3 regions of the Labrenzia sp. CP4 genome follow, and region 3 is predicted to be linked to each of the others. Evidence: predicted binding sites of a transcription regulator. Region 3 holds the regulator's gene; each other region holds the start of a gene.
The links. Region 3 encodes LexA, which represses DNA repair genes until DNA is damaged. Its sites were predicted from a motif close to TGTTCNNNNTGTGTTCNG; they were not measured.
Positions count from the first base shown of each region.

Region 1: a site for LexA is predicted at 5,614-5,631, ahead of uvrA (excinuclease ABC subunit UvrA). Genes of this name have one in related genera too.
Region 2: a site for LexA is predicted at 2,285-2,302, ahead of ACP90_RS09340 (UvrD-helicase domain-containing protein). Genes of this name have one in related genera too.

Region 1 is NZ_CP011927.1:3,240,874-3,251,136, reverse strand. Features, by position in the region: gene trmFO (methylenetetrahydrofolate--tRNA-(uracil(54)-C(5))-methyltransferase (FADH(2)-oxidizing) TrmFO) at 1-819, opposite strand, end outside; gene ACP90_RS28020 (DUF1127 domain-containing protein) at 1,112-1,261, opposite strand; gene ACP90_RS28015 (DUF1127 domain-containing protein) at 2,093-2,242, opposite strand; gene uvrA (excinuclease ABC subunit UvrA) at 2,487-5,417, opposite strand; gene ACP90_RS15055 (single-stranded DNA-binding protein) at 6,002-6,556, shown strand; gene ACP90_RS15050 (hypothetical protein) at 6,618-7,094, opposite strand; gene ACP90_RS15045 (L,D-transpeptidase family protein) at 7,626-9,515, shown strand; gene ACP90_RS15040 (zinc ABC transporter substrate-binding protein) at 9,596-10,263, opposite strand, start outside.
Region 2 is NZ_CP011927.1:2,010,757-2,021,019, reverse strand. Features, by position in the region: gene ACP90_RS09340 (UvrD-helicase domain-containing protein) at 1-2,252, opposite strand, end outside; gene ACP90_RS09335 (GIY-YIG nuclease family protein) at 2,641-2,937, opposite strand; gene ligA (NAD-dependent DNA ligase LigA) at 3,233-5,386, opposite strand; gene ACP90_RS09325 (hypothetical protein) at 5,535-5,768, shown strand; gene recN (DNA repair protein RecN) at 5,856-7,523, opposite strand; gene ACP90_RS09315 (outer membrane protein assembly factor BamD) at 7,646-8,494, opposite strand; gene lpxC (UDP-3-O-acyl-N-acetylglucosamine deacetylase) at 8,723-9,667, opposite strand; gene ftsZ (cell division protein FtsZ) at 9,925-10,263, opposite strand, start outside.
Region 3 is NZ_CP011927.1:2,990,672-3,000,934, reverse strand. Features, by position in the region: gene ACP90_RS28910 (hypothetical protein) at 351-551, shown strand; gene ACP90_RS13950 (FCD domain-containing protein) at 795-1,553, shown strand; gene ACP90_RS13945 (fumarylacetoacetate hydrolase family protein) at 1,750-2,901, shown strand; gene fumC (class II fumarate hydratase) at 2,961-4,346, opposite strand; gene ACP90_RS13935 (alpha/beta hydrolase) at 4,368-5,177, opposite strand; gene ACP90_RS13930 (acyl-CoA synthetase) at 5,331-6,911, shown strand; gene ACP90_RS13925 (hypothetical protein) at 7,004-7,807, shown strand; gene lexA (transcriptional repressor LexA) at 7,929-8,639, shown strand; gene ACP90_RS13915 (ComEC/Rec2 family competence protein) at 8,644-10,263, opposite strand, start outside.

The DNA.
Region 1 (10,263 bases), 250 kb from region 3:
TTGCACAACCGCGTAGGCCTTCACCTCCGGATTATGCGCGTTGGTCAGGCCCATGGGTTTCATCGGGCCATGCCGAAGTGTTTCGCGGCCGCGGGCAGCCATGACTTCAATTGGCAGGCAACCATCAAAGTAGGGCGTGTTTTCTTCCCATTCCTTGAAGTCCGCTGTTTCACCTTCAAGAAGCGCATCGATAAAGGCCTCGTATTGCACCTTGTCCAGCGGGCAGTTGAGATAGTCCTTGCCAGTTCCACCAGGCCCCACCTTGTCATAGCGGGACTGGAACCAGGCCTTGGAAAGATCAACACTTTCGAAATGGACGATCGGTGCAATAGCGTCGAAGAATGCAAGAGCATCTTCCCCGCTTCTTTCCAGGATCGCTGCCGAGAGAGCCGGTGACGTCAGCGGTCCCGTTGCAATGATGACCTTTTCCCATTCAGAGGGGGGCAGACCCGCGACTTCCTCACGCGAGATCGTCACATTCGGATGATTTTGAAGTGCGGTCGTTACAGCGTTGGAGAATCCGTCCCGATCCACGGCAAGTGCACTGCCGGCAGGTACCTGATGAGCATCAGCGCAAGACATGATGAGCGAACCGAGCTGACGCAGTTCATGATGTATCAGGCCAACGGCGTTTTGCTCGGAATCGTCAGAACGAAAAGAGTTCGAGCAGACCAGTTCGGCAAGACCTTCGGTCTGATGAGCATCCGTTTTGCGGACAGGGCGCATTTCGTGGAGGACTACGGGCAATCCGGCTTGTGCGATCTGCCAGGCAGCCTCTGAACCGGCAAGGCCGCCGCCAATGATATGGATGGGGGTCATTTTGTGTCCCTGGGACCTGTTCCGGCCGCCTTTCGTCACCGACTTGCGGCAAGGTGGATCCGGACAATTGCTGTGCCGCCCTGATTACAGGCAAAGTGGGGCGACTGCAATGTGCGCCATATCGATGTGACCGAATGGTCTGAAGTCAGGCGCCGATATGATTGCCGACAAAACAAAAAACGCCCGCCGGTGGGAGGAGGTACCGGCAGGCGCTTTTGGAATTCCACGCATGGAGCGCGGAAGATGCGGTCATCAGGTTGGGAGGAGGATACCTTCTGACCGCGAAGCTTTGTTATTTCGCAGACATGCGCGCGTAGCGGGCGATGTCGGAGCGGGCAATGCCCAGGTCGTCCAGTTCGCGGTTGGACAGGTTGGACAGCTCGTCATAGGTCTGACGGAAGCGTTTCCAGTTATTGAATTTGCGAACAACAGTATCGATCATGGTTTAGGCCTTTCGCTATCTCATGGCCATGGCACCGCGGATCGGCGTCTGGCCCGTTCATCTCTTACAGGCTGGAAGATAGGTGTTTTGTGCAGTGCGAGGTAGAGGGGAAATCGCGAAGCTGATATGCAAAAAATGCAGATTAAAAAAGCCTTAATGGGGTTGAAATGGCAAAACGACCCGCATGCTTCGCATAGCTGTCATGATTTGAGTGTTCGCAGGTGCGAAATGAAAATGCAGTCGGGAGGGTTCCTTTCTACGGATCAGTCCGTCATTTGGTATCGCCTGAAAACTATAGACAGACCTGGTACGCACGAGTGATCTGCGCTGACGGAAGGCAGGCGGCGATAGACGGAGAAGACGGCGGAGTTCACAAGACAGATTGTCGATCTACCAGCCCAATCGAAAACACGGCATCGCAACAAGCCAAGACATCAAATTATCCGAATGCGACCCCGGCCCGGGTAACGACCCAGCTTGTGAATACCTATTTTCTGCTGACTTGCATCGCTTGGGCGTTCTCACAGGGATTGCTTCGCTTGGAGGAATGAGCGAGCTGTCGCCGCAAAAGCAGAGACATCGACCTGGAGACAGTTCAACACATCCAGATATCGCACTTGGCGTTGGAGTGTCAGCATTTTGAGGAATTTCTTGCCTGACCAGACAGGCATGGGAGGAAATCAGGACGCCAGAAAAACGAACGCCCGCCAGCGGGAGGAGGTGCTGGCGGGCGACGTTTCGACGTGACAGGGCTGGGAGGAGGATGCCCTGCGTGTCACACGCCCGTCGGCTGGGAGGAGGATGCCTAGGGACGCGATCTCTTTATTTCATTCAGCCAATCTGACGACGTGCGACAAATTTGATGTCGCTGCGGCAGATGCCGAGGTCGGCAAGCTCACGAGCCGAAAGGCGGGACAATTCGTCAACCGCACGGCGGTAGCTTACCCAGTTGCTGTACTTTTGGCGCACGGTGTCAAACATCTTCTTATTCCTTAATTATCGAAACGCGTGTGCGTTCCGCGCCGTTGTTGTCCAATGATATATTTCACCACTCAAAATAAAAGAAGTGCCATCTCTGCATGCCTGACATGCGTTTGATGCAATGCAGCAAAGCTTGCGCAGACAGAATCCGGATGATTCGTGGAACATGCGGAAATACAAATGAAAAAGGCATGTGTGCGGTGCACACATGCCTGTCGTCACGTAACTGGAGACTGGTTAAGACTTATTCCGCAGCGTCGTGCGCCCGTTGCGGACGTCGCTGCAGCAGTTCCTGCAGGAATTGTCCCGTGTAGCTTTCCGAAACCTCGGCAACGTCTTCAGGGCGTCCGGTTGCAACCACCGTACCGCCACCGTCGCCTCCTTCCGGTCCCAGATCGATAATCCAGTCTGCCGTCTTGATGACTTCGAGATTGTGCTCGATCACCAGAACCGTGTTGCCCTGGTCAACCAGTTCGTGCAGCACTTCCAGCAGTTTTGCGACATCGTGAAAATGCAGGCCTGTCGTGGGTTCGTCCAGAATGTAAAGCGTACGGCCCGTCGAGCGCTTGGAGAGTTCCTTCGCAAGCTTTACGCGCTGCGCTTCACCACCTGAAAGCGTGGTCGCCTGTTGGCCGACCTTGATGTAGCCGAGACCGACACGCGCCAGGGTCTCCATCTTGTCGCGCACGGCAGGAACTGCGGAGAAGAACACGGCGGCTTCATCCACGGTCATGTCGAGCACGTCGGCAATCGACTTGCCCTTGAACTCGACCTCGAGCGTTTCTCGATTGTACCGTTTGCCTTTGCATACGTCGCAAGTGACGTACACATCCGGCAGGAAGTGCATTTCGATCTTTATGACGCCGTCGCCCTGACAGGCTTCGCAGCGGCCTCCCTTGACGTTGAAGGAGAACCGGCCGGGCTGATAGCCTCTGGCCTTTGCTTCAGGCATGCCGGCGAACCATTCACGGATCGGGGTAAAGGCACCGGTGTAGGTCGCCGGGTTGGATCTGGGTGTCCGGCCGATCGGTGACTGATCGATATCGATCACCTTGTCGAGCACTTCCAGACCTTCGATGCGATCGTGCGGGGCAGGGTTGTCCCGCGCGCCATTGAGGCGACGAGCCGCGGCCTTGTAGAGCGTATCGATCAGGAACGTGGACTTGCCGCCACCCGACACACCGGTGACACAGGTAAACGTGCTGAGCGGCACGTCAACGTCAATGTCCTTCAGATTGTTGCCGCGGGCGCCGCGAACGGAGATCTTCCGCTTCTTGTTGATTTTTCTGCGCTCGTCGTTGCGCGAAACCATCATGGATCCAGACAGATACTGCCCCGTCAACGAATTGGGATTGGCCATGATTTCGGAGGGAGTGCCCTTGGCGACGATCTGCCCGCCATGGACACCCGCTCCTGGTCCGACGTCGACAACGTAATCGGCAGTCAGCACCGCGTCTTCGTCATGCTCGACCACGATCACCGTATTGCCGAGATCGCGCAGGTGTTTCAGCGTTTCCAGAAGACGGGCGTTGTCGCGCTGATGAAGGCCGATGGACGGCTCATCCAGTACATAGAGAACTCCTGTCAGCCCCGAGCCTATCTGCGAGGCGAGGCGGATACGCTGGCTTTCGCCGCCTGACAGTGTTCCGGAAGACCGGGACAAGGTGAGATATTCAAGACCAACGTCATTCAGGAACTTCAGCCGCTCGCGAATTTCCTTCAGGATGCGGCCTGCGATTTCGCTCTGTTTGTCGTTCAGTTGCTCCGGCAGGGCTTCAAACCAGAGGCTTGCATCGCGAATGGAATGTTCGGTGATCTGACCGATATGCCTGCCGGCAATCTTGACGGCAAGCGCTTCCGGCTTCAGACGGAACCCGCTGCAAGCCGGGCAGGCATGATCGGATTGAAACCTTGCCAGTTCCTCGCGAACCCAGGTGGATTCCGTCTCGCGCCACCGCCGTTCGATATTGCCGATTACACCTTCAAAGGTCTTCTCTGTCCGGTAGCTGCGGACGCCGTCATCATAGACGAATTCAATCTTCGCATTGCCGGTTCCATGAAGGATTGCCTCGCGCACTTCCGAAGGAAGATCCTTCCAGGGCGTTGCCATGGACACCTTGAAATGACTGCAGAGTGCTTCCAGCGTCTGGGCATAATAAGGTGATGTCGACCCTGTCTTCGCCCACGGCAGGACAGCTCCTTCGCGCAGGGAAAGCGAGTGGTCAGGAACAACCAGGTCTTCTTCAAAAGCGAGTGTCGTTCCAAGGCCGTCACAAGTGGGGCAGGCACCGAAGGGATTGTTGAACGAGAACAGACGCGGCTCGATCTCCGGAATGGTGAAGCCGGATACCGGGCAGGCAAATTTTTCGGAAAAGATCAGCCGTTCCGGGTTGCCGTTCTCATCGGTCTTGTCGGCAAATTCGGCAATTGCAATGCCATCGGCAAGTTTCAGCGCCGTTTCCAGTGAATCGGCAAGCCGACCGGAGATATCGTCACGCACGACGATACGGTCTACGACGACGTCGATATCGTGCTTGAATTTCTTGTCGAGGGCAGGGGCCTCGGAAATCTCATGGAAGGTTCCGTCGATCTTGACGCGCTGGAAACCCTTCTTCATCAGCTCGGCAAGTTCCTTGCGATACTCGCCCTTGCGGCCGCGAACCATCGGCGCGAGCAGGTAGAGGCGGGCACCTTCTTCCAGTTCCAGAATGCGATCGACCATTTGGCTGACGGTCTGGCTTTCGATCGGCAGACCGGTGGCGGGGGAATAGGGAACGCCGACACGCGCAAACAAAAGGCGCATGTAATCGTAGATTTCCGTAACCGTCCCGACCGTGGAGCGCGGATTGCGGGACGTGGTCTTCTGTTCGATGGAGATTGCCGGCGACAGTCCGTCGATCTGGTCGACGTCCGGTTTCTGCATCATTTCCAGGAACTGACGTGCGTAGGCGGACAGGCTTTCCACGTACCGCCGCTGTCCTTCTGCATATATGGTGTCGAAGGCGAGTGACGACTTTCCTGAGCCAGACAGGCCGGTCATGACAATTAACTTGTCGCGGGGCAGGTCCAGGTCGACACCCTTGAGGTTATGCTCCCGTGCGCCACGGATGCTGATGACCCGTGTTGGGTCCGCCTTCCAGGCTTCTTCCGACTGCGATCCCTTGGCTGTCTTCATTGTCGTTCTTCCTGACCGCATGCGTCGCCCAAAGCCGATTGTTGCTCTCGCATACGCTAAGATGGTCCATTGCCGATGATGTCTGTTTGCCCCGATATAGCAGTTTCGGGCGGAGCTTCCAGTGAGGCATTTTCATTATCGTGCCAGAGGCACTTGTCGATGCGATGCCTGATTGAATCGCTTTTACAGAAATGATAAGAACAAAACAAGTACATTAACGATTGCAGCGTCAGGAGCCGAGCAGAAATAGGTGACCGAAACCTCGCAGTTCATGAGATAATGTCCTGACACAAAAATCGGGGCTTGATTGGAACAAAAGTGGAGCAAATTGTAACTTGGCGCAATCAGGGATTGTGTCTGTCGACTTTGCTCGAATTTTAGGCGGATGAACCAGGCGGCAGTTTTTAAGTTGCCTTGTGGAAAATGAGTGAAGCCTGGCGAAAATAGCGGCGAAGCTGTTGGCGTGCCGTTAGGGTTCTGGTTTCTAGCAGCAAAGCTTGCAACGTTGACCGTTTATCGACACGTGCCGGAGAAGCACACGTACATCGTCGGCGGGGTCAACGAAAAACAAACAGGAGTTCAGTATGGCGGGCAGCGTCAACAAAGTAATTTTGGTCGGCAATCTGGGAGCAGACCCGGAAATCCGCCGTACGCAGGATGGCCGCCCGATCGCCAATCTCCGGATTGCGACGTCGGAATCCTGGCGCGACCGCAACACCGGTGAGCGTCGTGAAAAGACGGAGTGGCACCGTGTCGTGATTTTCAACGACGGTCTTTGCAAAGTTGCGGAGCAATATCTGCGCAAGGGATCAAAGGTTTATCTCGAAGGCCAGCTTCAGACCCGCAAATGGCAGGATCAGTCCGGTCAGGACCGGTACTCCACCGAGATCGTGCTGCAGGGCTTCAACTCCAACCTGACCATGCTTGACGGCCGCGGCGAAGGTGGCGGTGCATCCGGCGGTCTTCCCGATTACGGCAATGACTCACAAGGCGGCGGCGGAGGTGGCTTCGGCGGCGGCGGTTCCGGTTCCGGCGGGAATTTCGGTGGTGGCTATGGCGGCGGTTCCAGCAGCGGTGGCGGTTACGGCGGTCCGTCCGGTGGCGGTGGCGGCCCCATGGACGACGAAATTCCGTTCTGATCTTTTTCTGCCCTACCGGGTGCGGTCCCATGCTTTGGGGCCGCGCACCAGGTTATGTTGATCAACCGCCGACGTTCGGGTCGTAAGGCGTGTTCGGGTCATCAATGCCGTCGTAATATTCCTTCGCACTGCCGAGACCGCAGTGATAGACGGCTTCTTCTGCGCGTGTGTCGCCACCCGTAATCGGGGCGCCGTTGTGATGCGCGAATTCATGAATGATGGTGGCCAGCACCATCCACCTGCCCATTTTAAAGGCCCGGTCACCAACCGCGATTTCCCCGGAAGGAACGTGGATTTCCCCATGTAGCGGTGAAATGGTCGGTCCGTAATTCACCCAAATCGAGCTGTCGTTGATCATGTCCGACAAGCTTCGCCCCTTGGGGAGCGTCCGGAAATAGGCATTACATCCCGGGTTGTTCTTGACCATCTTGAAAAGCTTGTTTCTGGCCCATTTCAGCTTTGAATACTGGGAAGAGTTGAAACTTGTGTATTTCCAGATCGGTGACGAATGGTCACCAACATTGAATTGAAACGGCATTTGGCTCTCCGGTAATGTCTCACGTACTCGTGAAGCCGTAGATACCCCTTTGACGAAGAAGGCGGCGTGATGCCAATCACGCCAGGTAGTTTTTCCAAACAGCCGCAGTTCTGCCGTTTCTGGCACCGTGATGGTGGGCAGCTGTACTGTCAGCAACGAGGCAAAATCGTCACAGTCGCCTGATTTCAAACCTGTGTAGGACGGCGCCCCTTAACCATCTGATGAACCCTGTTATAGTATCAAACGGTTTACGGGCGCAGTTTCCGGGAATCGGGTCGCGGGGCCCGGTTGCACGGTAACTGCGTTGCCATATCACGCTCGGATGTAGAACATCCTCGGCGGATATGCCGAACAGCCTTCGTTCCTTGCAGGGAAGCAATAAAACCCTGGTGACTTGGGCAAGGCGTCAGGTTCGAAAAGATTTAAAAAAAGCGGGTTTAGACAATGCGAGCGAATGCAATGGCACTGAGCGAATGTACCAGGAAAAAACCGAAACGTTCTGTCCTGGGGACGTCCCTCAGGGCTGGCTTGATGGCGACGGTGCTTTTTTCCGGTTTTAACCTGGTCTCGGTTGAGCCTGCTTCCGCGCAGGGGTTGTTCCAGCGTCTGTTCAATCCGGAAGCGCATCGCCGGCAGCAGGAGCGTGAGCGCCAGCAGGATCTTAGCAAGAAGGTCGTTACCGCAAAGGTCTCTGCGCCGCGCTACCTCAATTACACGGCCGACAGCTGGAAGAAGGTTTCGCTGGCTGAATTGTCGGAGATCAAGTCCGCCGAGGTGAAGCCTGATGTCCAGCCCGTTGAAACGACGGATGCCCCGAGCACCGAAAGCGATAGCCTGCCACAGGCTCCGGTCGTCCTGACCGCATTCGACACGGCGCGTCCGGCATTGAAAGACATGTCGCTCACCGTCCTTCCGGAAGTGGGTTCTGCAGTCATTTCATTCTATCGTGAGCATCCCGATTTCGTCTGGGTGAAAGACGGTAAGCCGACAGAAAAGGCAATCGCGGTCCGCAGCAGTCTCGCTGAAACAGGCAAATTTGCGCTGAACCCGGAAGACTATGTCGTCGATCTTCCCGTAACTGAAGGTCTTGAAGGTGAGGCACTCGATGCCGCCACGATGCGGTTCGAGATGGAGATGAGTGCAGCCGTTCTGACATATGTTCTGGATTCGAGGCGCGGACGTGTCGATCCGAACCGGATTTCCGAATATCACGATCTTCCGAGGCATGAAGTCGATCTCGTTGCAGCCCTGGAAGGCTTCAAGGCAGCGGCCAATGCCGAAACAGCAGTTGCCAAAGCGCAGCCTCAGAGTGAACATTTCCGCAAGCTGACCGAAGAGTTGGCCCGCTTGCGAGCAGAAGATGAAGACGCCGACCAGATCGTCATCGCGCCCGGCACTTTCCTGAAGGCTGGCAAATCCAGCCCGGAAATGAAGAACATCGTCGCCGCGATCGCCAAGAACGGCTCGGAGGAACTCAAGTCGGCTCATGAAGAGACGCTGACTGCCTATGATGGCGCTGAACTTTATTCTCCGGAACTCGTTGAGCTGGTGAAGGCTTTCCAGAAGGAAGCCAAGCTCACGCCGGATGGTATTATCGGCAAGAACACCATCAACGCGATGGTCGGCGAAACCAACGCGGCGAAGATCGCCAAGGTCGAACTGGCCATGGAGCGCAGCCGCTGGCTTCCCGAAGAGCTCGGCGAACGCAAGGTTTTCATCAACCAGGCTGCCTTCACCGCGACCTATACTGCGCCTGACGAAGCTCCATTGAGCATGCGGGTGGTTGTCGGCAAGAAGTCCAATCAGACCAACTTCTTCTACGACAAGATCGAAATCGTTGAATACAATCCCTATTGGGGCGTGCCGTATTCGATCATTGTCAATGAAATGCTGCCGAAACTGGCCAACGACCCGAGTTATCTCGACCGCGCCGGTTATGAAGTAACGACACCAGGCGGCCGGCAGGTTTCCTCTTCTGCAGTCGACTGGTACGCGGTTGCTTCCAAACAGCAATCGGTCAACGTCCGCCAGTATCCGGGCAGCTCGAACGCGCTTGGCGAAGTCAAGATCCTGTTCCCGAACAGGCATCACATCTACATGCACGATACGCCGTCAAAAAACCTCTTCAACAAGGATATGCGCGCATACAGCCATGGCTGCATCCGTCTGCAGGATCCGAGGGCCATGGCCGCTGCGGTTCTCGGCAAATCCAAGGATTACGTGAGCTCGCGTATTTCGGGCGGTCAGAACCAGCAAGAACAGGTGACCGGCGATATTCCGGTTTATGTGTCCTATTTCACGGCGTGGCCTGAGTTGGACGGGACGGTTGCCTTCTATACCGACGTCTACGACAGGGACATGCATCTGTTGAAGGCCATCGAGAAAACCGAAGCAGAGCGGGAAAAAGTCAGAACGTCCTGATCTGGAATTGCAGAACAACAAAAGCCGCCGAAGGGGTGACCTCCGGCGGCTTTTTTGTTTGCCATCTCGAAGAGGCAATATCAGGAGGCGCCGCCGAGGCAATCCTTCAGAGAGCTTGAGAGCCCCTTCAGAAGTTGCGGATAAAGGTCCGGGCCATTTTCAAGATCGGTGCCCAGCGGGTCAAGCGTACCTGACCGAGCGCTGCTGCCTTCCAGAACAACCGAAACCAGCTTTGCGTCAAATTGCGGTTCCTGAAAAACGCAGCTTACGCCGAGGTCCCTGATCTTGCCCTGGATTTCCTGAATTCGGTCTGCACTCGCCAGAGCTTCCGGAGAAACGGTAACCGATCCACTGGCCTCGATTTCATAGTGATGTTCGAAATGATGATAGGCATCGTGGAAGACGATGAACTTTTTGTCTGCAAACGGAGCCAGTTCAGCGGAAATGTCCTGATCGAGTGACGCGATCCGCTTGGAAAACGCCGCTGCATTCTTTTTATAGATTTCGGCGTTGGCAGGATCCTGTTTCGCTAGGGTATCTGCCATGATTTTTGCGATCTCGATGCCGTTTTCCGGGTTCAGCCAGATATGCGGATCGACAGCCTCATGTGCCGCGTGCTGATGCTCTGCGTCGTGGTCGTGACCCGAGTGGTCATGGGCATCGGCGTGGCTGTCGTCGTCATCATGTTCGTGGCCGGCATGTTCATGTGCGCCCTCTTCGTGATCATGTTCGCCGCCAGCGTGGTCGT
Region 2 (10,263 bases), 980 kb from region 3:
GTCAACGGCCCCTGACGCTTTTGCCGCGCGGACTGATACCCACGGCCACCGCCATCGGAAAATCCGCTGGAGGACTGCTTGGCACGCTGCGCACGTTGCCAGCCCGGCGTGGAGTAGCTGCCCTTGTCGAAGGGATCATGACTGTCGAACCGGGACGGTCCGTAACCGCCACCGCCATAGCCGCCATAGCTGGACGAAGCTTCGGCAATCTCGACATGGTCCGGCGGCAGCTCATCCAGAAACCGTGAGGGAACGGTGGACTGCCAGAGGCCGTGAATGCGCCGGTTGGACGCGAAATAGAGCTTTGCGCGTTTCTTCGCCCGGGTGATGCCGACATAGGCCAGCCGGCGCTCTTCTTCCAGACCGGCGCGACCGGATTCATCCAGCGCGCGCTGGTGGGGAAACAACCCCTCTTCCCAGCCGGGCAGGAAAACCGTGTCGAATTCCAGCCCCTTGGCCGAGTGCAGCGTCATGATGGATACGGCGTCGGTCGCATCCGCGCTGTCCCGGTCCATGACGAGGGAAATGTGCTCCAGGAAACCGGCCATGGATTCAAATTCGTCCATCGACCGGATCAGTTCCTTCAGGTTGTCGAGCCGTCCGGGCGCTTCCGCCGAGCGGTCCTGCCGCCACATCTCGGTGTAGCCGCTCTCATCGAGGATGATTTCCGCCAGTTCGGTGTGTTTCATCTGGTCGAGCTGACGCCGCCAGCGCTCGAAGTTGTCGAGCACGGACTTCAGCGCGTTGCGTGGCTTTGGCTTCAGTTCTTCGGTATCGATAAGCTGGCTTGCCGCCTGCATCAGTGGAATACGCTCTGCCCGGGCAACGCCATGGACCAGTTTCAGCGTCGCATCGCCAAGACCGCGCTTCGGCGTGTTGACAATGCGCTCAAACGCCAGATCGTCCGCGGGTTGCGCGACACAGCGGAAATAGGCCATGGCATCGCGAATTTCCATGCGCTCATAAAAGCGCGGACCGCCGATGACCCTGTAGTTAAGCCCCAGCGTGACAAACCGGTCTTCGAACTCACGCATCTGGAAGGATGCCCGCACCAGAACCGCCATTTCATTGAGCGAATGACCTCGCGACTGAAGCGTCTCAATCTCGTCGCCGATGGTGCGCGCTTCTTCTTCGCTGTCCCAGACAGAGGCCACCGACACCAGGTCGTGGTCGGGTTCCTCGAAATCGGTGAACAGCGTCTTGCCGAGCCGGCCTTCGTTAAAGGCAATCAGGTGGGAAGCGGCAGCCAGGATATGGCTGGTCGAGCGGTAATTGCGCTCCAGGCGAATGACGGTGGCGCCCTTGAAGTCATGTTCGAAGCGCAGGATGTTATCGACTTCCGCGCCGCGCCAGCCGTAGATCGACTGGTCATCATCACCGACACAGCAGACATTCGGGTTGCCCTGGGCCAGCAGGCGCAGCCACAGGTATTGCGCGATGTTGGTGTCCTGATATTCGTCCACCAGCATGTAGCGGAAGCGGCGCTGATATTCCTTGAGGACATCCGGCTGCGTCTTAAACAGCGTGATGACATGCAAAAGCAGATCACCGAAATCGGCCGCGTTCAGGATCGACAGACGCTCCTGATATTCCTCGTAGAGCTTTCGGCCCTTGCCGTTGGCAAACGCCCGCGCCTCGCCTTCCGGGATATCCTTTGGTCCCAGAGCCCGGTTTTTCCAACCATCCAGCATCCCGGCAAAGGCCTTGGCCGTCCAGCGCTTGTCGTCCAGCCCCTCGGCCTGGATGATCTGCTTGATAAGGCGGATCTGATCATCGGTGTCGAGGATCGAGAAGGACGATTTCAAGCCGACAAGTTCGGCATGCTTGCGCAGGATCTTCACACAGATGGAGTGGAACGTGCCGAGCCACGCCATGCCTTCCACATTGCCGCCGACAAAACCGGCAATGCGTTCCTTCATCTCGCGCGAAGCCTTGTTAGTGAACGTGACAGCCAGAATTTCGGACGGCCGCGCCAAGCCGGTTGCCAGGATATGGGCGATGCGTGTTGTCAGCACGCGGGTCTTGCCCGTACCGGCACCAGCCAGCACCAGAACCGGCCCTTCGGTCGTTTCCACCGCCAGCCGCTGCTCCGGGTTCAGCCCCGTCAGATAGTCCGGTGCCCGCCGTGCCGCCATCGCCCTGGCCGCGATCCCTCCTTGCGGCCGCACGGGTGCAGGCGCGGACTCCGCCCGCGTGCCGATAGGCTGGAATGGATCGTCAAAGGAATCGTCGTACCCGTCCGGGTCGGTCATGGTTTACTGGTCCGGTTTCAAGCGCTTGTTTTGAGAACAATATAGCAACATACCTGCGCTGGCGAGGCAGGAATGACCGATTTGGTGGGGACAAGAAGCGGGCTTTTCTTATTTGAACCGGCAACTGCGTGAGGCCGCCTCCTTTGACAAAGCCGCGACAGATTTCAGGAACCCCAGAGGTTTGCGGTTCCAGCGAGCACAGGGGTTGCTGGATCCCGGTCTTGCCGCTGCGCGTCAAACCGGGATGACAACGGGCAAAGGCATGTCTTGAAGCCTCTCTTGTCATCCCCGCGAAGGCGGGGATCCAGTAAACAAGGGAGCCTGTTGCTTGACCAAGCGGCGGGAGAACTGGCAATGCCCAGAAAACGATCGAAGCAACGCAAAAGTATCAAACCAGTTTAGCAAACAGGTCGTCCCAGTTTGGATTCCGTTCTTCGATCAAACGGATCTTCCAGGCACGATTCCAGCGTTTGAGCTGTTTTTCCCGCTTGATCGCCCACTCGATTTCCTCGTGAACTTCGTAATACACCAACCAATGCACGCCATACTTCGCGGTAAACTGGCTTCCGATGCTTTCACGGTGCTGCGAAACCCTGCCCAACAGGTCATTCGTCACCCCGACATAGAGCGTGCCGCCCAGTCCGCTTGCAAGAATGTAGACATAGTATTGCTGATCGAGGTGCAACGTGGAACCTTTGTTGAAATTCTTCCCGGATAAACGTTAGTCCTGCTGATTTGGCAATGCCGATAGCGGTTTCAGGAACCCCAGAGGTTTGTGGTTCCAGCGAGCACAGGGGGTACTGGATCCCGGTCTTGCTGCCACGCGTCAAACCGGGATGACAAGAAGCAAAGCCATGTCCTGAAGCCTCTCTCTTGTCATCCCCGCGCAGGCGGGGATCCAGTAAACGCAGGCACCGGTGGAGCAAAATGCCTCTGCCTCGGTCCTAACCCGGATGACAAAACACGAAGGGAATACCCGCTCAGGCCCCCACCAGATCGAACCAGTCATCCTCGGAGATGACTTCGATCTCCAGCTCCTGTGCCTTTTTCAGCTTTGAACCAGCACCAGGACCGGCCACCACCAGGTCGGTCTTTTTCGACACGGAACCTGCCGTCTTGGCACCAAAGCGTTCGGCCATGGCCTTGGCTTCGTCGCGGGTCATTCGTTCCAGCGAGCCGGTGAAAACCACTGTCTTGCCGGCGACCGGCGAGCCGGAGGCGTTGATCTTTTCAGCGTCCTTGGGTGATACCTCGACCAGAAGTGCGTCGAGTTGGTCGAGATTGTGTTGCTCGGCAAAGAACTCCGCCAGCGCCTCGGCAACGATATGGCCGATGCCGTCGATGTCATTGAGCTCTGTCCAGGCTTCGCCCGCCGTGTCATGCGCCGCCTTCATGGCTGCATAGAACACCGCCCAGGAGCCATAGGCACGTGCCAGAAGCTTGGCGTTGCCCTCGCCCACGTGACGGATGCCAAGGGCGAAGATGAAACGATGAAGGTCAATCTCTCGCCGCGCGTTGATTGCCTCGAAAAGGTTCTTCGCCGAAACGGCCCCCCAGCCTTCCCGGTTGCGCAACTTGGTGAGAGAGCGCTTGTCCCGCTCCTCCAGCGTGAAGATGTCCGCCGGGGCCATCACAAGGCCTTCCTTGTAGAAGGCGTCGACCTGCTTGTCGCCGAAGCCTTCGATGTCGAAGGCATTGCGCGAGACGAAATGCTTGAGCTTTTCCGTTGCCTGGGCCGGGCAAATCAGACCGCCGGTGCAGCGGCGCACGGCATCGCGGCGGCCGGTCTTTTCCTTTTCCTCGCGCACCGCGTGGCTGCCACAGGCGGGGCAGATCGTTGGAAACTCGAAGGCTTCCGCCCCATCGGGTCGTTTGTCCAGATCGATATCGACAATCTGCGGAATGACGTCGCCGGCACGCTGGATCTTCACCGTGTCACCGATGCGAAGATCCTTGCCGCCGCGGATCGACTCTCCGTCCTGGCCAATTCCCTTGATATGGTCTTCGTTGTGAAGGGTCGCGTTTGAAACGACGACACCGCCCACCGTGATCGGCTCCAGCTTGGCAACCGGCGTCAGGGCACCTGTTCGGCCAACCTGGATCTCGATGTCGTTGAGAATGGTGTAGGCCTGTTCGGCCGGGAACTTGTGAGCAATCGCCCACCGGGGAGACCGCGAGACAAAGCCGAGGCGCTCCTGCAGGTCCAGCCGGTCGACCTTGTAGACCACACCATCGATATCATAATCGAGCTGGGCACGGCTTTCCTCGATGCCGTGATAGACTCCGAGAAGCTCTTCCACGGTTTCACAGCGTTTCATCAGCGGATTGACCTGAAAGCCCCAGGCTTCCAGCTGCTTGACCATGCCGAACTGGGTGTCTTCCGGCAGCTCGCTCATCTCGCCCCAGGCATAAGCGAAGAACCGCAGTGGGCGGGAGGCCGTGATTTCGGATTTCAGCTGGCGCAACGAGCCCGCCGCCGCGTTGCGCGGGTTGGCGAAAACCTTGCCGCCATTGGCTGCCATGCGCTCGTTCAGCGCCTGAAAATCCTTGTGCGCCATATAGACTTCGCCGCGCACTTCAACGACGCCCGGCACCGTGCCGGACAGCTTTACCGGAATATCCTTGATTGTCTTCGCGTTCTCGGTGACGTTTTCACCTGTGGTGCCGTCACCTCGCGTTGCGGCGTAAACCAGAGTGCCGTTTTCATACCGAAGAGACAGCGACAGACCGTCGATCTTCGGCTCCGCGGTAACTGCCAGAGCCCCCATCAGCGGATCGAATTTCAGAAACCGGCGCACGCGGCCGACGAAATCCCGGACGTCGTCATCGTTGAAGGCATTGTCCAGCGACAGCATCGGCACCCGGTGAGTAATCTTGCCGAAACCGGACGCCGGGGCCGCCCCTACCTGGGCAGAGGGACCGTCTTCAAGAATGAGGTTGGGAAACCGGGCCTCGATGGCCGCGTTCCGCCGGCGCAGGGCGTCATAGTCCGCATCCGAGATCACCGGGGCATCTTCCTGGTGATAGCGGCGGTCGTGCTCGGCGATTTCCGCCGCCAGCCGTTTCAGCTCGACCTGTGCTTCCTCCTGCGTCAGGGCGTCGATGTCGGTTTGGGCGAAGGAAGTGTCAGTCATGATGTCTTCACGAAATGTGTCAGCGGGACAGGCCGAGTTGATGACCGGATTAAATCGGATACCGGAACCGAATGGCGGGCTCAAGCGTTGATAGCACATCGAACCGGCAAAACTCGATGCTGGTCAATGTTGGAATGAGGAGACACGAATGGCTTATCAGGACCGTGAAACGCATTATGTCGAGAAGACGAACGGCAACAGCGCTGGCTGGTTTATGGCCGGAGCGCTTGTCGTCGCGCTGATCGCAGGCGGCCTGCTCTATGCCAATGGCTTTTTCACGAACGACGAAGAGCTGAGCATCGAGCTGAATGTCCCCAATCTGGGAGAAGGTGAACTGAAGCTGCCTGACATGAAGGAAGCACCGCTCGTCAAGGAGCCGTAAGACCATTTCTCATTTGAAAACTGCACCACAGGGCGGGAGCTTCGGCTAACCCGCCCTCTTTTTGTCCACTGCGACGGATCCTATTTCCTATTCCGCAGCCGTCAGCAGCCTGCGCGCTGCGGCACGGGCTTCTTCCGTGATAACGCTGCCGGCAAGCATCCGGGCGATTTCCTCGCTGCGGTGGTCTTCATCAATACGCTGAACGCGTGTTGCCACCCGGTCCTTCTTGGTCGCTTCCTTGGCGATCAGGAAATGCCCTGCAGCGCGAGCTGCCACCTGCGGGGCGTGGGTAACCGTCAGAACCTGAACGCTGCCGGCAAGTCGTGCCAGACGCAGGCCGATGGCCTCGGCCACGGCACCGCCCACACCTGTGTCGATCTCGTCAAAAACCAGCGTCGGGGCAGAGCCCTTGTCGGCGAGAGACACCTTCAGTGCCAAGAGGAAACGGGAAAGCTCGCCACCGGACGCAACCTTCATCATCGGTCCCGGCTTCGTGCCTGGGTTCGTCTGGACATGGAACTCCAGCAGATCGATCCCCGAACGGCTGCGGCTTTCCGGATTGCTTTCCACTTCGACGATGAATTTTGCCCGCTCCAACTTGAGGTCGGGCAACTCCATTTCAACAGCCTTTTCCAGTGCCTTGGCTGTCTTTCGCCGCTTGTCCGAGAGGCTGGCTGCCTTCTTGTCGTATTCGGCCCGGGCCTTTCCAGCAGCACTCACTAGCGCCGCCAACTTGTCTTCCCCCGCATCGAGATCGGCCAGATCGCCGCTCATGCGGGCACACAGGGCGGACAGTTCGTCAACCGGCACCGAGAACTTGCGGGAGGCAGCACGAAGCGCAAACAGCCGCTCTTCGACAGCTTCCAGTTCGCGTGGATCATATTCGGTCTCGCGCAGCGCGCTTTCCAGTCCGCCGCGGGTTTCTTCCAGAAGATCCATCGCCTCGGCAAGCGTGCGGACGGGCTGGCCAAGAAGATTGGGCACCTGGTCGGCCTTGCGTTCCAGACGCCGCAGCAGGCTGGCCAGTTCCGGGATTGGCGACGCAGTGCCGTTCAAGGTTTCAAAGGCTTCGTTCAGATCACCGGCGATCTTCTCGACCGCCATCATGTCCGTCCGCCGGGTAGCCAGTTGCTCCTCTTCGCCGGTTTCCGGCTTGAGGGCTGACAGTTCATCGACGGCAGCACGCAGGAAATCAGCCTCGTTGCGCGCGGCTTCTATACGTTTCTCGTGATCGGTCACTGCCTTGTCGGCAGCGCGATAGGTGGCAAAGGCCTGTGTCACGGCCTCGGCTTCGGCCGTCAGCCCTCCGAAAACATCAATGAGGGCCCGGTGGCTTTCCGGGTCAACCAGGGCACGGTCATCGTGCTGTCCGTGGATTTCCACCAGGAGCGCACCCGCCTGGCGCAGCAGTCCTGCACTGACGGGCTGATCGTTGACGAAGGCCCGGGTGCGGCCATCGGAGGTCTGGATACGGCGCAGGATGATGTCGCCATCGTCATCGACATCGTTCTCGCGCAGGAACATGCGAACGGGATGATCCGCCGCCACATCAAAGACAGCCGTCACCTGCCCTTGCGCCTCGCCATGACGCACGAGATCGGCATCACCACGCGCGCCGAGTGCCAGCGACAAGGAGTCAAGAAGGATGGATTTGCCCGCACCGGTTTCGCCGGTGAGAACCGACATGCCGGCGGCAAATTCGAGGTCAAGACGGTCGATCAGAACGATGTCACGGATAGACAGCGCGACCAGCATGAAGGGATGCTCCTTAAAGTTCGGCCCACCATATAGGAGGACCGAAGCGTCTTGAAAGAGCCTGTTTGGGCCTTTTCAACCTCATTTGCGAGGCTGAAGCCATTTCGGGATTAAACCAGGCGTCAGATGCTCTTGAAGGCGCGACTGATCCAGCTGCCGCTGTCTTCGGAAGGCTCGTACCCACCCTTGTTGAGCAGCGAATAGGCGTCCTTGTACCACTGGCTGTCCGGGTAGTTGTGCCCGAGCACGGCTGCGGCCGTCTGCGCTTCGTTGACGACACCGAGCGCGTAGTAGGCTTCGGTCAGGCGGAACAGGGCTTCTTCCACGTGCCGCGTGGTCTGGTAATCGACGACAACCGTCTTGAAGCGGTTGATCCCCGCGATGTAGTTGCGCTTCTTCAGGTAGAAGCGACCGACCTGCATTTCCTTGCCACCAAGCTGGTCATGAACGATGCGCAGCTTGCTTTCGGCATCCGGCACATATTCCGATTCCGGGAAGCGCTGGATCAGCTCGTTGAACGCACCAGCTGCCTTCCGGGTCACGGCCTGGTCGCGGGTAATGTCCGGCATCTGGCGGAAATAGGCCTGACCGGCGAGATACAGCATGTAGGCTGAATCCTCGTCCCCCGGATAGAGCGTCACGAACCGCTTCGCCGCAGTTACGGTTTCCGTGTACTTGCCGCGCGAGTAGTTTAGGAACGCCAGGTTCACGAGCGACTTCTTGGAGTATTCAGAATAGGGATAGAGCTTGTCGAGCTCTTCGAATTTCTGGGTCGAATCGCGCAGTTTGCCTTGCGCGCGCAGGGACAGGCCTTCGTTGAACAGAACTTCCGGCGGCGTATCGTTGAGTGCCAGCTCATCGAGATCGTCCTTGCCACCGCATGCGGCAAGCGCAAGCGGTACAGCCAGAACGGCCAATCTCAGGAAGGTTTTCATGTGTTTGGCTCTGTTCACTTCAGAACCAGTATCCATTCCGTTCACGCCTATACTCCCGGACCTTTCCGGCCCCTAAGGCCCATGTCATGCGGCCTTGCAAATTTATCGACAGGAGTGTTTAGCGGAAATCACCGGTCCCCGTCACGTCCTCATCGGCCATCTGACGGTTTTTTTGAGCAATTTTATGGCAACCGGTCCAAATAGGTTCCGAATTCCGCCGAAAAGAAAACGGCCGCTTCATCAAAGCGGCCGATCAAAATTATATCAGGAGACGTCAGGCCCGAAAGCAGCAGCGGCTGCGATACCGCCCTTGTCGACCTGGCCGACCTTGCGGAACGCAGGCGACTCGACGATTTCGAACGCGCTCGGATCTTCAAACAGCTTGACCAGGATCGCGTGGTTCATCTTGTGCCCGCCCTTGTAGGAGCGGTAGAGACCCAGGATCGGCAGACCGGCAAGAGCCAGGTCGCCAACCGCGTCCAGCGCCTTGTGACGTGCGAACTCGTCCGGCCAGCGGGTGCCTTCCGGATTGAGAACCTTGTCCTCGGCAATCGCCACGGAATTTTCCAGCGACGATCCCAAGGCAAAGCCCATCTTCCAAAGCTGCTCGACATCCTTCACGTAGCCGAAGGTGCGCGCACGGGAAAGCTCGTCACGGAACACGTCCGGGGTGATGTCGGAAGAGAACTGCTGGCGACCGATCAGCGGCGTGTCGAAGTCGATGGTGATATCGAACTTGGTGCCGTTGTAGGGGTGCAGCTCGCACCATGCCGTGCCGTTGTCGACGCGAACGGTCTTCTTCACCTTCAGGTACCGGCGTCCCCGGTCCAGGCGTTTCAGGCCGATCTGCTCGATTGCTTCGACAAACGCAACGCTGCTGCCGTCCATGACCGGCATTTCCGGACCGTCGATTTCCACGATCAGGTTGTCGACACCCATGCCGAAAAGAGCAGCCATGAGATGTTCAACGGTCGCGACACCTTCACTGGAAGGATCGCCGAGAACGGTGCAAAGTGCTGTTGCGGATACCTTGTTCCAGAGTGCCGGAACTTCGGTGGAGTTTTCCTGGTCGGTGCGGGTGAACACAATCCCCACACCAGCTTCGGCCGGTACGAGAGTGATCGACGCGGGTTTGCCCGAATGAACGCCAATCCCGGTCAGGGTCACCTGATCGGCTAGCGTCGTCTGTCGGTCAACATATGCGGTCATAAAACCCTGCCCTTCCGGTTTGCGGCGGAAACAAGCCCTCTATTTGCCCTTAAAGGGTTACGGACTTTTAACGATCCCGCGTTGGCTGGGAACATAGTCCCGAACCCCAATTGGGCGAAATAAAGCTTTATTACGATTTGTAACGATTCACAGGCTTTCAAATCACTGAATTAAAACGGGAATTTGTTCCGTTACGGAAACAGCCCGGAGCGTGAACTCCGGGCTGTAACGATCAGGGAAGATGATCGGGTCTCGAATCAGTTGGCCTGGCGGCGAAGAAACGCCGGAATTTCCAATTGTTCGTCTTCTGTTGCAGTTACCGGCTTCGGCGTTGCCCGCCCGGTGTTGTCCAGCTGGCCTGCAGCGCCATGAGCTGCGGGACGTTGCTGGGGCGCACGCGGGGCGGCCTGCTGGGCCGGCTGCATCTGCGGAGCAGGACGGGCAACCGGTGCGGCAGCCATGTCATGTTCCTGATCTTCTTCGTGATGACGGCCAAGGCCGCTTGCAAGGCGACGCAGCAGCCCCATCGGGCGGCGGTCGTCTTCGACGTGCTCTTCATAGCTCGGTGCCGGAGCAGGCTGCTGAGGACGCTGCTG
Region 3 (10,263 bases):
GGCGCGGTTTGTATGATCTTGCATATCGCCTTTGCCGGAACGCACAATCACCAGTCACACACCGCCCCTCTACGCTGGGAGATCCCAGCTATCGGCCCGCACTCCCCGGTTCCAGCAGACCAGAGCCGTTAAGGCCAGCTGGACCGCTTGCCCCATCAAGACCCAACAACTGAGGTTGTGCCATGTTTTCATTTCTGTCTTCGAAACGGGACTCCATTGCCGCAGCAATTCAGCGTCGCCTGCATCCGCGCCAACGCACAAGATTGCGCCCCGCGAAACTTGCGAGTCTGGACAATGAATTTATTTGCGATTGCACGATCAGGGACATTTCCGATGGAGGTGTCCGTCTCGTGCTGAACGAGGTTACCGACCTGCCGGAAGAGTTCTATGTCTTCGATGCCGTCCCCAAAACCGTTGCCGAAGTGCAGCTGCGCTGGCGCGACGGACTGGCCGCCGGAGTTGTCTATTTAGTTCCACCTGCAAGTATCCGGCACTTCAAGAACACCGGCGTCAGAAAACTTGCACAAAGGCTTTATGCTCTGGATGGCTAGGTCCCGAGTAATTGTCCTACAAATTTCAAAGCAGCGAATTCATTTCCTTGCCTGAATGGTCAATAATTCAAACAGCAGCGACATAAAGAGACTCCAGAAGCGACGTATTAGCTTTGCAAAACGTCGTAGCAACTCATTAAATCTAGTATTTTATAAAATTCGCTTGTAAAACATGCGCAGGACACAACGCCGGTCTCGCCGATCAAGTTCGATTGGAAAGACCCGACTGCCTGAGTCTGTTGAATGGATAATAAAAAGCGTAATTTCTTCGAACTTCCGGACAAGGTCCTTACATCCCTGCCGACGGGGGCAGTCAAAGATACGGTCGAACATCTCGGTAGAAAGATTGCGCGGGGAGAATATCCGACAGGCGCGATCCTTCCGCGTGAGGACGAACTTGTCGACAGCCTCGGTGTTTCGCGAACTGTTGTCCGAGAAGCCATCAAGGTGCTTTGCGGCAAAGGGCTTGTTCGAACGGCACGCAGATATGGGTCTCGGGTCTGCCCCTTTGACGACTGGAACCTTCTCGATCCGGACGTCATTCGCTGGCATGACCCAAGAAGTCCGCAGACTGCGAGAATTTATGCGGAAGCAACCGACCTCAGACTGATTTTCGAGCCGGAGGCCGCCGCTCTGGCAGCCGTCAACGCAAGCCGGGAGCAACGCGACACCATTCTTGCGGCCGCGCGTGCCATCCATCCTCTGGATGGTCAGGAAAGCATGATCGGCGCCGACTACATGTTCCATGCCACGATCCTGCAGGCCAGTGGCAATCAGATGCTTTCCCAGCTCCAGAATCTGATCTACGCGGTCATGCTCTTTTCCTATGCCGCCTCACAACGAACCCCTCCGGAAGAAAAGATTGCACGTCGCAATCACGTAGGCGTTGCTGAAGCGATCGATTCCGGAGACGCAGAACTGGCACGTGGACGCATGAAAGACATGCTGGTGCAAAACAAGGCCATGGCGGACAAGCTGGTCGCTTCGACCCTCCAGGAGTGACCTGGTTGCCTGCAAACCTGTTGGTCTGTCCGGCAAACAGAGAGAGACACCGGTAATTTCCTGACCAGATACCCACTCTCTCTAGCGCACCTATGGAATGGCGCCTGCGTTTCCACATTTGTTGGACAACTGAGAATTTTCCCAGCAGACTAGGGAAAACCAACAATGATGGCCTAACGGCCAACCCGGGAACGCCATGAAATTCTATTCAGAAACTGAATTGTCCTCCGGCACATTTTTGGGCCGTGTCTGGCGACCCGATGTCAGGGGGCCCGCCGTCGTCACGCTGCGCGAAAACCGCGTTTTCGACATCACGTCCGCAGCGGCCCCCACCGTTCGGGATATTTGCGAACTAACGGAACCGGCTGCCTATGTTGCCGCAGCTAAAGGAGAAGATCTTGGCACTCTGGATGAAATCGCGGCAGGTACCTGCAGCGATCTCGCCAACCTGCATTTTCTGGCTCCCTGCGATTTACAGGCAGTGAAGGCATGTGGCGTGACATTCGCAAATTCCATGGTCGAACGCGTGATCGAGGAGAAAGCGGCAGGAGATCCTCAAAAGGCCGAAGCCATACGGGCACGGGTAGGTGCAACCATCGGCGACAGCCTGCGGAACCTGCGAGCCGGATCCGAAGAAGCCGCCAAGGTCAAACAAGCGCTTATCTCCGAGGGCCTTTGGAGCCAATACCTGGAAGTCGGCATCGGCCCGGATGCCGAGGTCTTTTCCAAGGCGCAGGTTCTTTCCTCCGTCGGCACCGGAGCCGACGTCGGACTGCACCCGGTGTCCAGCTGGAACAACCCAGAGCCGGAAGTGGTTCTGACAGTCTCCTCAATGGGTGTGATTGTTGGCGCGACGCTAGGAAACGATGTCAATCTACGTGATGTCGAGGGCCGTTCGGCTCTGCTCTTGTCCAAGGCAAAGGACAACAATGCATCCTGTGCGATCGGACCGATGATCCGACTATTCGACCAGGGATATTCATTGGATGACGTTCGACTGGCAGAGCTGGACCTGACGGTGGAGGGAACGGACGGCTTCATCCTGAAGGGAAGATCTTCGATGAAGGAAATCAGTCGAGATCCTTTGGATCTGGTCCGGCAAACCCTGGGCCGTCATCATCAGTATCCCGACGGGATCATGCTGTTTCTCGGTACCCTCTTCGCACCGACGCAGGACCGGGACGTTGCCGGAGAAGGTTTCACTCACAAACTGGGCGACGTCGTTACAATCGAAAGTCCGGGCCTCGGTCGATTGAGCAACACGGTCCGGCTTTCGACCGAATGTCCGGAATGGACATTCGGCATAAGCTCCCTCATGCGCAATCTCGCGCAAAGGGGTCTCTTGTAGTCGTACGCCGAATTGCCCAGCGCATCACGAAAGCGCTCATCGGGAACCTTTCGGCCGACCTAAAGCGACGGCTGGACCATCTTCGCCGGATCAACAACCCGGTCGAATTCCTCCGCACTGACGAATTCAAGGTCAAGGCACGCCTGCTTCAAGGTCAGATCATGCTCGAACGCATGGTGTGCGGCATGACTGGCCTTGTCATATCCGATCACCGGACTTAGCGCAGTCACCAGCATCAGGGATTGATCCAGAAACTCCCTGATGCGCTTCTCGTTCGGCTCCATGCCTTCCACCAGGAAAAGGGAGAAGTTGGTGCAACCGTCGCCCATGATCTTTACCGACTGGAGGATCGCATTGATCATCAGCGGCTTGTAGACATTCATCTCCAGGTAGCCACTGGCGCCACCTATCCCGACGACGACGTCATTGCCCATCACCTGTGCTGCAACCATCGCCAGTGCCTCGCACTGCGTCGGGTTGACCTTGCCTGGCATGATCGAGGAGCCGGGCTCGTTTGCCGGAATTTTCAGCTCAAAGAAACCGCAGCGGGGCCCGCAGGACAAGAGGCGGATATCGTTTGCGATCTTGAACAAGGACACTGAAAGCGTCTTCAACGCTCCGCTCAACATGACAAGAGCATCATGCGCCCCCTGAACCGCAAACTTGTTCGGAGCCGTATAGAACGGCAAGTCCGTCAGTTCCGCGATCCGGGTGGCAGACAACTCCGCAAAAAGGGAATGAGCGTTGATTCCCGTCCCAACTGCGGTTCCGCCCAGCGCAAGTCCATAGACATCCTTTAGGGCAAAACTGATGCGCTCAATGTCCTGACGCAGCATTTCCGCATAACCGGAAAACTCCTGACCAAGCGTCAGAGGCGTGGCGTCCTGCATATGCGTTCTGCCGATCTTTATGATGTCGTCCCAGGCGTCGGCTTTGTCTTGCAGGCTCTTGTGGAGCATCTGCACGCCGGGCAAAAGGCGATGCGTCACCTGGAGTGCAGCGGCCATGTGCATCGCTGCGGGAAAGCTGTCATTGGACGATTGAGACAGGTTCACGTGATCGTTCGGATGAACCGGATCTTTTGACCCCAACACACCACCGGCAAGGGCAATGGCGCGATTGGAGATCACTTCGTTCACGTTCATGTTGGTTTGTGTTCCGCTGCCGGTCATCCAGACGTGCAACGGAAAATGGTCGTCAAGTTTTCCATCAATAACTTCGTCGGCAGCCTGGACAATCAACCGAGCAAGATCTGCATCCAGCAACCCCAGCTCTTCGTTTGCAAGGGCCGCTGCCTTCTTCAAAACGCCATAAGCGTGGACAAGCTCTATCGGCATCAGGTCGCTACCGATGGAAAAATACTTCAAGGAGCGCTGTGTCTGTGCCCCCCAGTATTTGTCCTCCGGCACGTCTATTTCGCCGATGCTGTCGCTTTCAGTACGCATATGCGCCTCCTCGTGAGTGGCTCAAGGGGCCAGCAAGGTTTCCGTCAGTTCACTATCGGGATCCTTCAAACCGTCTATGACATCGAAATGATGGCGGCCGGGATCCTCCTTGTAGGTGGCCATTGGCCAGGCATCCGCAAGGAGTTTCGATTGCCTTAGAAACTCCGGACGCTCCGCTCCACCGACCCAGGCGACAACCGGACAGTCGACGGCGGGCACCATCAATGCCGCACTTTCGTCCATGGCATCGTCTTCGTTCATCTGGAAGGACTTGTTCATCACCGTGTTTCTGAGCGGGCGAAGGTCGTGCAAACCGCTAATGGAAACAACACGCTCGATTCGATCCAGAACGTCTTTCGGCAACCGGCTGTCTTCGCAAATCATGCGTGTGACCAGATGCCCACCGGCGGAATGCCCGGCAAGACGGATCGGGCCACCGACGCGAGCAGCCGCCTTTGTAATCGCAACAGAGATTTGCCGCGTGATATCTGCGATCCGCGCCTCAGGAGCCAGATCATACGACGGCATGCATACCGTCCAGCCTCTTGCCAGGCAGCCGCTAGAAAAATGCGACCAGGAACTTTTATCGAATCTCAACCAGTAGCCCCCGTGCACGAACACGACGAGCCCCTTGGACTTCCTCTGTGGCCGAAACACATCGAACCGCTGACGATCCCCTTCCCCGTAAACGACATCCAGATCCTTTTCGACCCAGCTTTTCCGGAAGGTTTCCGCTTCCTGCGCCCAGCGCACGATGAAATCGTCAGCGCCCGGAATATAGGCAGCATTTGAATAGGCATCGTCCCAATCAATAATCGTCATCTCACTCATTCGAAATCCTCAGGCAAACGTCGAAACCGATCGGCGGCATACTTGCACGATTTACCTAGAAAGCGGAACGGCCTGAATGCCAATCTCAACTTGTCAAACGGACTGCCATCAACCTAACGTCTGAAAAAACCAGTAGTCGGGAGGCAAACTTAGATGGTGGAGCGCTGTTCCAATCGCGTGGCCAATCTTGCGCATTTTCTGTCCAGGAACGCTGCCCGGTGGCCCTCTGGTCCCGCAGTTGTCGAGGATGGGGTCACCTTGAGCTGGTCGCAAATCGATTCGCGCGTCTCCGCACTTGCCAAGGGTCTCCAATCGGAATTCGGCGTTTCCAAGGGCGACGGCTTGCTGGTCCAGGCCCAGAACTCGCATCAGATGATCGAGATCATGTTGGCCGCATTTCGTCTGGGAGCCATCTGGGTTCCCTGCAATTTCAGACAGGCTCCGGGCGAAACGGCCTATGCTGCGGTAAAAGCGAAGGCGAAGGTTTTCCTGTGTGACGCTGATTTTGGTGCTCAGGCCGATGCAGTGCGAAACGCCCAAGATCAGCTGACAGGATGCATTACAATTGGAGCCAGCGACTTTGGCACAAGCTATGAGGATCTCCTCTCCCGTTACCAGGGACAGGTCCTGCAGAACGAGGCAGTGGACTATAACGATCCCTGTTGGCTGTTCTTCACCTCAGGCTCAACCGGCCGCCCGAAGGCGGTTGTCCTCAGTCACGGGCAGATCGGATTCGTTTGCGTCAACTACATGGCAGACCTGTTGCCCGGGACGACGGAGCGCGATGCGTCGCTGGTCATAGCTCCATTGTCACACGGTGCAGGGTTGCAACTGATTGCCCAGCTATCAGTTGGTTCCACACATGTTCTCCTGCCCGGAGGCGGCTTCAATCCTTCGACTGCATTCGAGTTGATCGAGAAACACAAGGTCAGCAATCTCTTCACCGTTCCCACTATCGTCAAACGCCTGGTGGAAGACCCTGCTGTCGATCAGTACGATCACTCGAGCCTTCGTCACGTCATATATGCGGGGGCTCCCATGTACAGGGAGGACCAGAAGCTGGCTCTCCAGAAATTGGGGCAGGTTCTGGTTCAATACTACGGACTTGGCGAGGTCACCGGAAACATCACCGTGCTGCGGCCACAGGATCATTTTCTGGAGGATGGACCTGAGACACGCAGCGGCACCTGCGGTACGGAGCGCACAGGTATAGAGGTTTCGATTCAGGACGAGGAAGGCAATCATCTGCCCCCCAATGAAACGGGTGAAGTCTGCGTCATCGGTTCGGCAGTCTGTGCTGGCTATCTGGAAGACGAAGACGCCAACCAGAAGTCTTTCCGGAACGGCTGGTTCCGCACCGGAGACATCGGTCACATGGATGAACAGCGCTACCTCTTTCTGACAGGCCGAGCGTCGGACATGTACATTTCTGGTGGCTCCAACGTCTACCCGAAGGAAGTCGAGGAAGTGCTGCTTACACATCCGGATATTTCCGAGGTCGCAATTCTCGGCATTCCGGACAGGCAATGGGGCGAAGTCGGCCTAGCCGTTTGTGTGGCTGCCCCGGACAAGTCACCCGACCCTCAGGAACTCAGCGACTATCTGAACGGCAAGATCGCCCGTTACAAGATGCCTGCACGTTATCTCTTCATTCCCGCAATGCCGACAAGTGCCTATGGCAAGATCACCAAGAAACTGGTGCGGGAGCATTTGACCGAGAAAGGCCTGTTGTGAGACGGCCCGCCCCCAGGTCTCTGTCCGACATTCGTCATCCCGGCCCTTCTGCCATCAATCGGCTCCCCCATGCCAGATGTCTGGCGAAACCATTGGAAATCTCCCTGGCAGAGCAAACTCCCTTGCTGGAGGCGCTGGGCCGCTTCGCCACGCACCAAGGACTGAGCTCCGCCGTTCTCGATCTTTCCGGGCTCACGCTCGAAGCGTTCGACTTCGTAATGCCTGCCTGTGCAATCGATGACCGACATGCAGCCTGGTACAGCGACACGCACTCTTCGAAAGGCGCAACGCTGAAGTCCGCAGTTGCCATTCTCGGGATACGAGATGGTGAATGGTTCGCTCATGTACACGCTTATTGGCACGAGGAAGAAGTCGAGCACCTTGGCCACTTACTGCCGCATACGCTGAAGGTTGCGCATCAAGGGGCTATCAAAGGGTACGGCCTGCAAGGCGCAGCGTTCGTGGCATCGCTGGATCCGGAAACCGAATTCACGCTGTTTCGTGTGCAACAGGATGACGAACAGTCACGGACAACCGACTACAATGCGCTTATCACCACACTCGCTCCGTTTGCCGACCTGACGGACAGCATCCAAGAACTCGCAAAAGAGCTGAAAGCACCCTCCTACGAAGTCTATGGACTGGGCAGTCTGGCCGGAGCAGCGTTCCGCGATGCCCAGCCGATGACAGGTCTGATCTCCGAGATACTCCTGTCTGCAAACGCTGGCGCGAAACCGAAGCAAGAGCTTTGCGTCCCAATCCGCGCCGTTGATCTCGAAGGTGGACTGCATCGGGGCATTCTCACCGCTGGTGGCGCGCCGACTTTGATCACCTGTGAACTGCTGATCCTGACCGGATCGAAGGATGACCTAAATCCGATATCGGAGACGGATTGAATACGGCAACTTGTTCGAAGCCAAGAACAGTAAGAGAACATTTACCCTTGCAGAACACAATGAGAACAGGTACCATGTTCTTGATTTGTACCAGATGTTTTCTCGGTCAGGGGACGCCTACATGCTGACGCGCAAGCAGTACGAACTGCTCATGTTCATTCACGAAAGACTGAAAGAAACCGGTGTGCCGCCGTCTTTCGACGAAATGAAGGATGCGCTCGACCTGCGCTCCAAGTCTGGCATTCACCGCCTGATCACCGCGCTTGAAGAACGTGGCTTCATCCGGCGCCTGCCGAACCGGGCCAGAGCCATGGAGGTTGTTCGTCTTCCGGACTCCATCGCACCCGGCCTGGGTGCTCCACGGCCAAGAGGCAGCTTCTCACCTGAAGTCATTGAAGGCTCACTCGGCAAACCTGAGCCGGAAAAAGCTGCACCGGTGCCGGTGTCCAGTGTTACCGAAATCCCCGTCATGGGCCGCATTGCAGCCGGCGTGCCCATCGAGGCCATTCAAACACACAGCCATTCCATCACAGTGCCGCAGGACCTGCTTGGTCGCGGGGAGCACTATGCTCTGGAGGTTCGTGGCGATTCCATGATTGAGGCGGGCATTCTGGACGGTGATACCGTGCTTATCCGCCGGACCGACAGCGCCGACAGTGGCGACATCGTGGTTGCACTTGTGGACGATGAAGAAGCCACCTTGAAGAGGCTGCGCAAGAAAGGCGCTTCCATCGCTCTTGAAGCAGCCAACCCGGCTTATGAAACCAGGATCTTCGGTCCCGGCCGCGTTCGTGTTCAGGGCCGCCTCGTTGCCCTGTTTCGTCAGTATTGACCAGTCACTCCTCTGCGCGCGCTTCGGCCACCGAGGCGCGCTCGGCTAGACGCAGGCTGTCTCTCGTTACCGTACCCTGGTGATGCCAGGGGCGCGGTGGGTCAGGGATGGCAAACTTCAGTTTCTCGATTTTCAGATTTTCGTTTGGCGGATGGCCCGGTGCACTGGCACCGCTCGTAGCATTTGCGGCCTCGCTGAAATCACCGGGCGATAGCCAGATGGAGACGGCACCACGTTCGGTGCGCGTACCGCGATCCAGGACGAGGGCTGCACCGCAGCTCTCCGGGGCGACAAGATCGGTCACGACCAAATCGGCATATCGGCAATCCAGCTGAAACGCTTCAAATGTCTTTGGCTGCGCGATTGCAAGAAAGGATCGCTTGCCATCCAGCCGTTCTGCGTCCTCTGAATCGACGTAGGCCCTGATGACACAACCGTCGTCATCGCAATTTCTTTGAGGTGATTTCATCTTGCGCGACAAGATCGCATCACTCCTCACTCCTTCCGACTGCAGCCAGAGATCACTTGCAAACGATCTCCCCCTTGCTGCGTAGCGCAAAATTCCCGTTTCATCGCGGGCAGCTATTCGAGAGCCGCTTGCAGCAATCTGGATATCCGGAGGCCGGCTGGTGAGAACAATCAATATTCCTGCGACAAGAGGCACTCCTGCGAGCACACGCTTTCTGCCAGGCACCAACAATCCGGCAAACAATGCTGATAGCAACAGCAATGCAGCAACCCCGTCGAGCCTTCCGGAAGTTCCGCTGCCGGCATCAAGGGCTGCGGTAAAGGAGGCGACCTTCAACAGAAGTGAAACTCCGAAAGACATGACAGCCAGAGGGAGAGCCGCAAGGCCGAATGGCATCAGAACGAATGCAAGTACTCCCATCGGCATCACAACAAGTGAAAACACCGGCATTCCCAGCAAGTTGCCGACAAGGCCATAGGGTGCGATGCGGCTGAAGTGATGAGCTCCTATAATGCCGGTCGCCAGCCCTGCGACCAATGCGGTGACGAACAGCCCTGCAGCCCACTTGCCGAGGTAAAGACAAGTCGCCACGCCCCATCCGGACACTCTTTCACCAGATGACAGGGAACGATCTCGCTGCCGCCACAGGTCATATACGGCGACCAGGCAGATCACGGCAGCGAAGGACATCTGGAAGCCGGGAAAAAACAACCTCTCGGGAGCAATCAGCAAGAGTACGAGGCCAGCCAACGCTACGCTTCGCAGGGTCAGGCCGCGTCGCCCCACCAGAATTCCGACAAAGACAATCGCAATCATCAGGAACGATCGTTGCGTCGCAACCGCACCACCGGACAGAAGCAGATAAATAACTGCAGCACCAAGGGCTGAAAGCGCGGCCCATTTGTGCACCGGCCACCTGAGCGTCAGGACCGGCACCAACGAAAAGAGCAGCAAGACCGCGCCATAGGCGCCGCCGGCAAAGAGCGCCATATGCAGTCCGGAAATTGCAAGAATGTGAGCCAGTCCGGCGGCCCGCAAAATCTCTTCCTGCTCTTCGGTAATTCCGCTGCGGTCTCCAACCAGAAGAGCAACGATCAGTGCGGTTTCCGGTCCTTCCGAAAGATTGGCCCTGATGCGTTCCGCAAGGTCTATTCG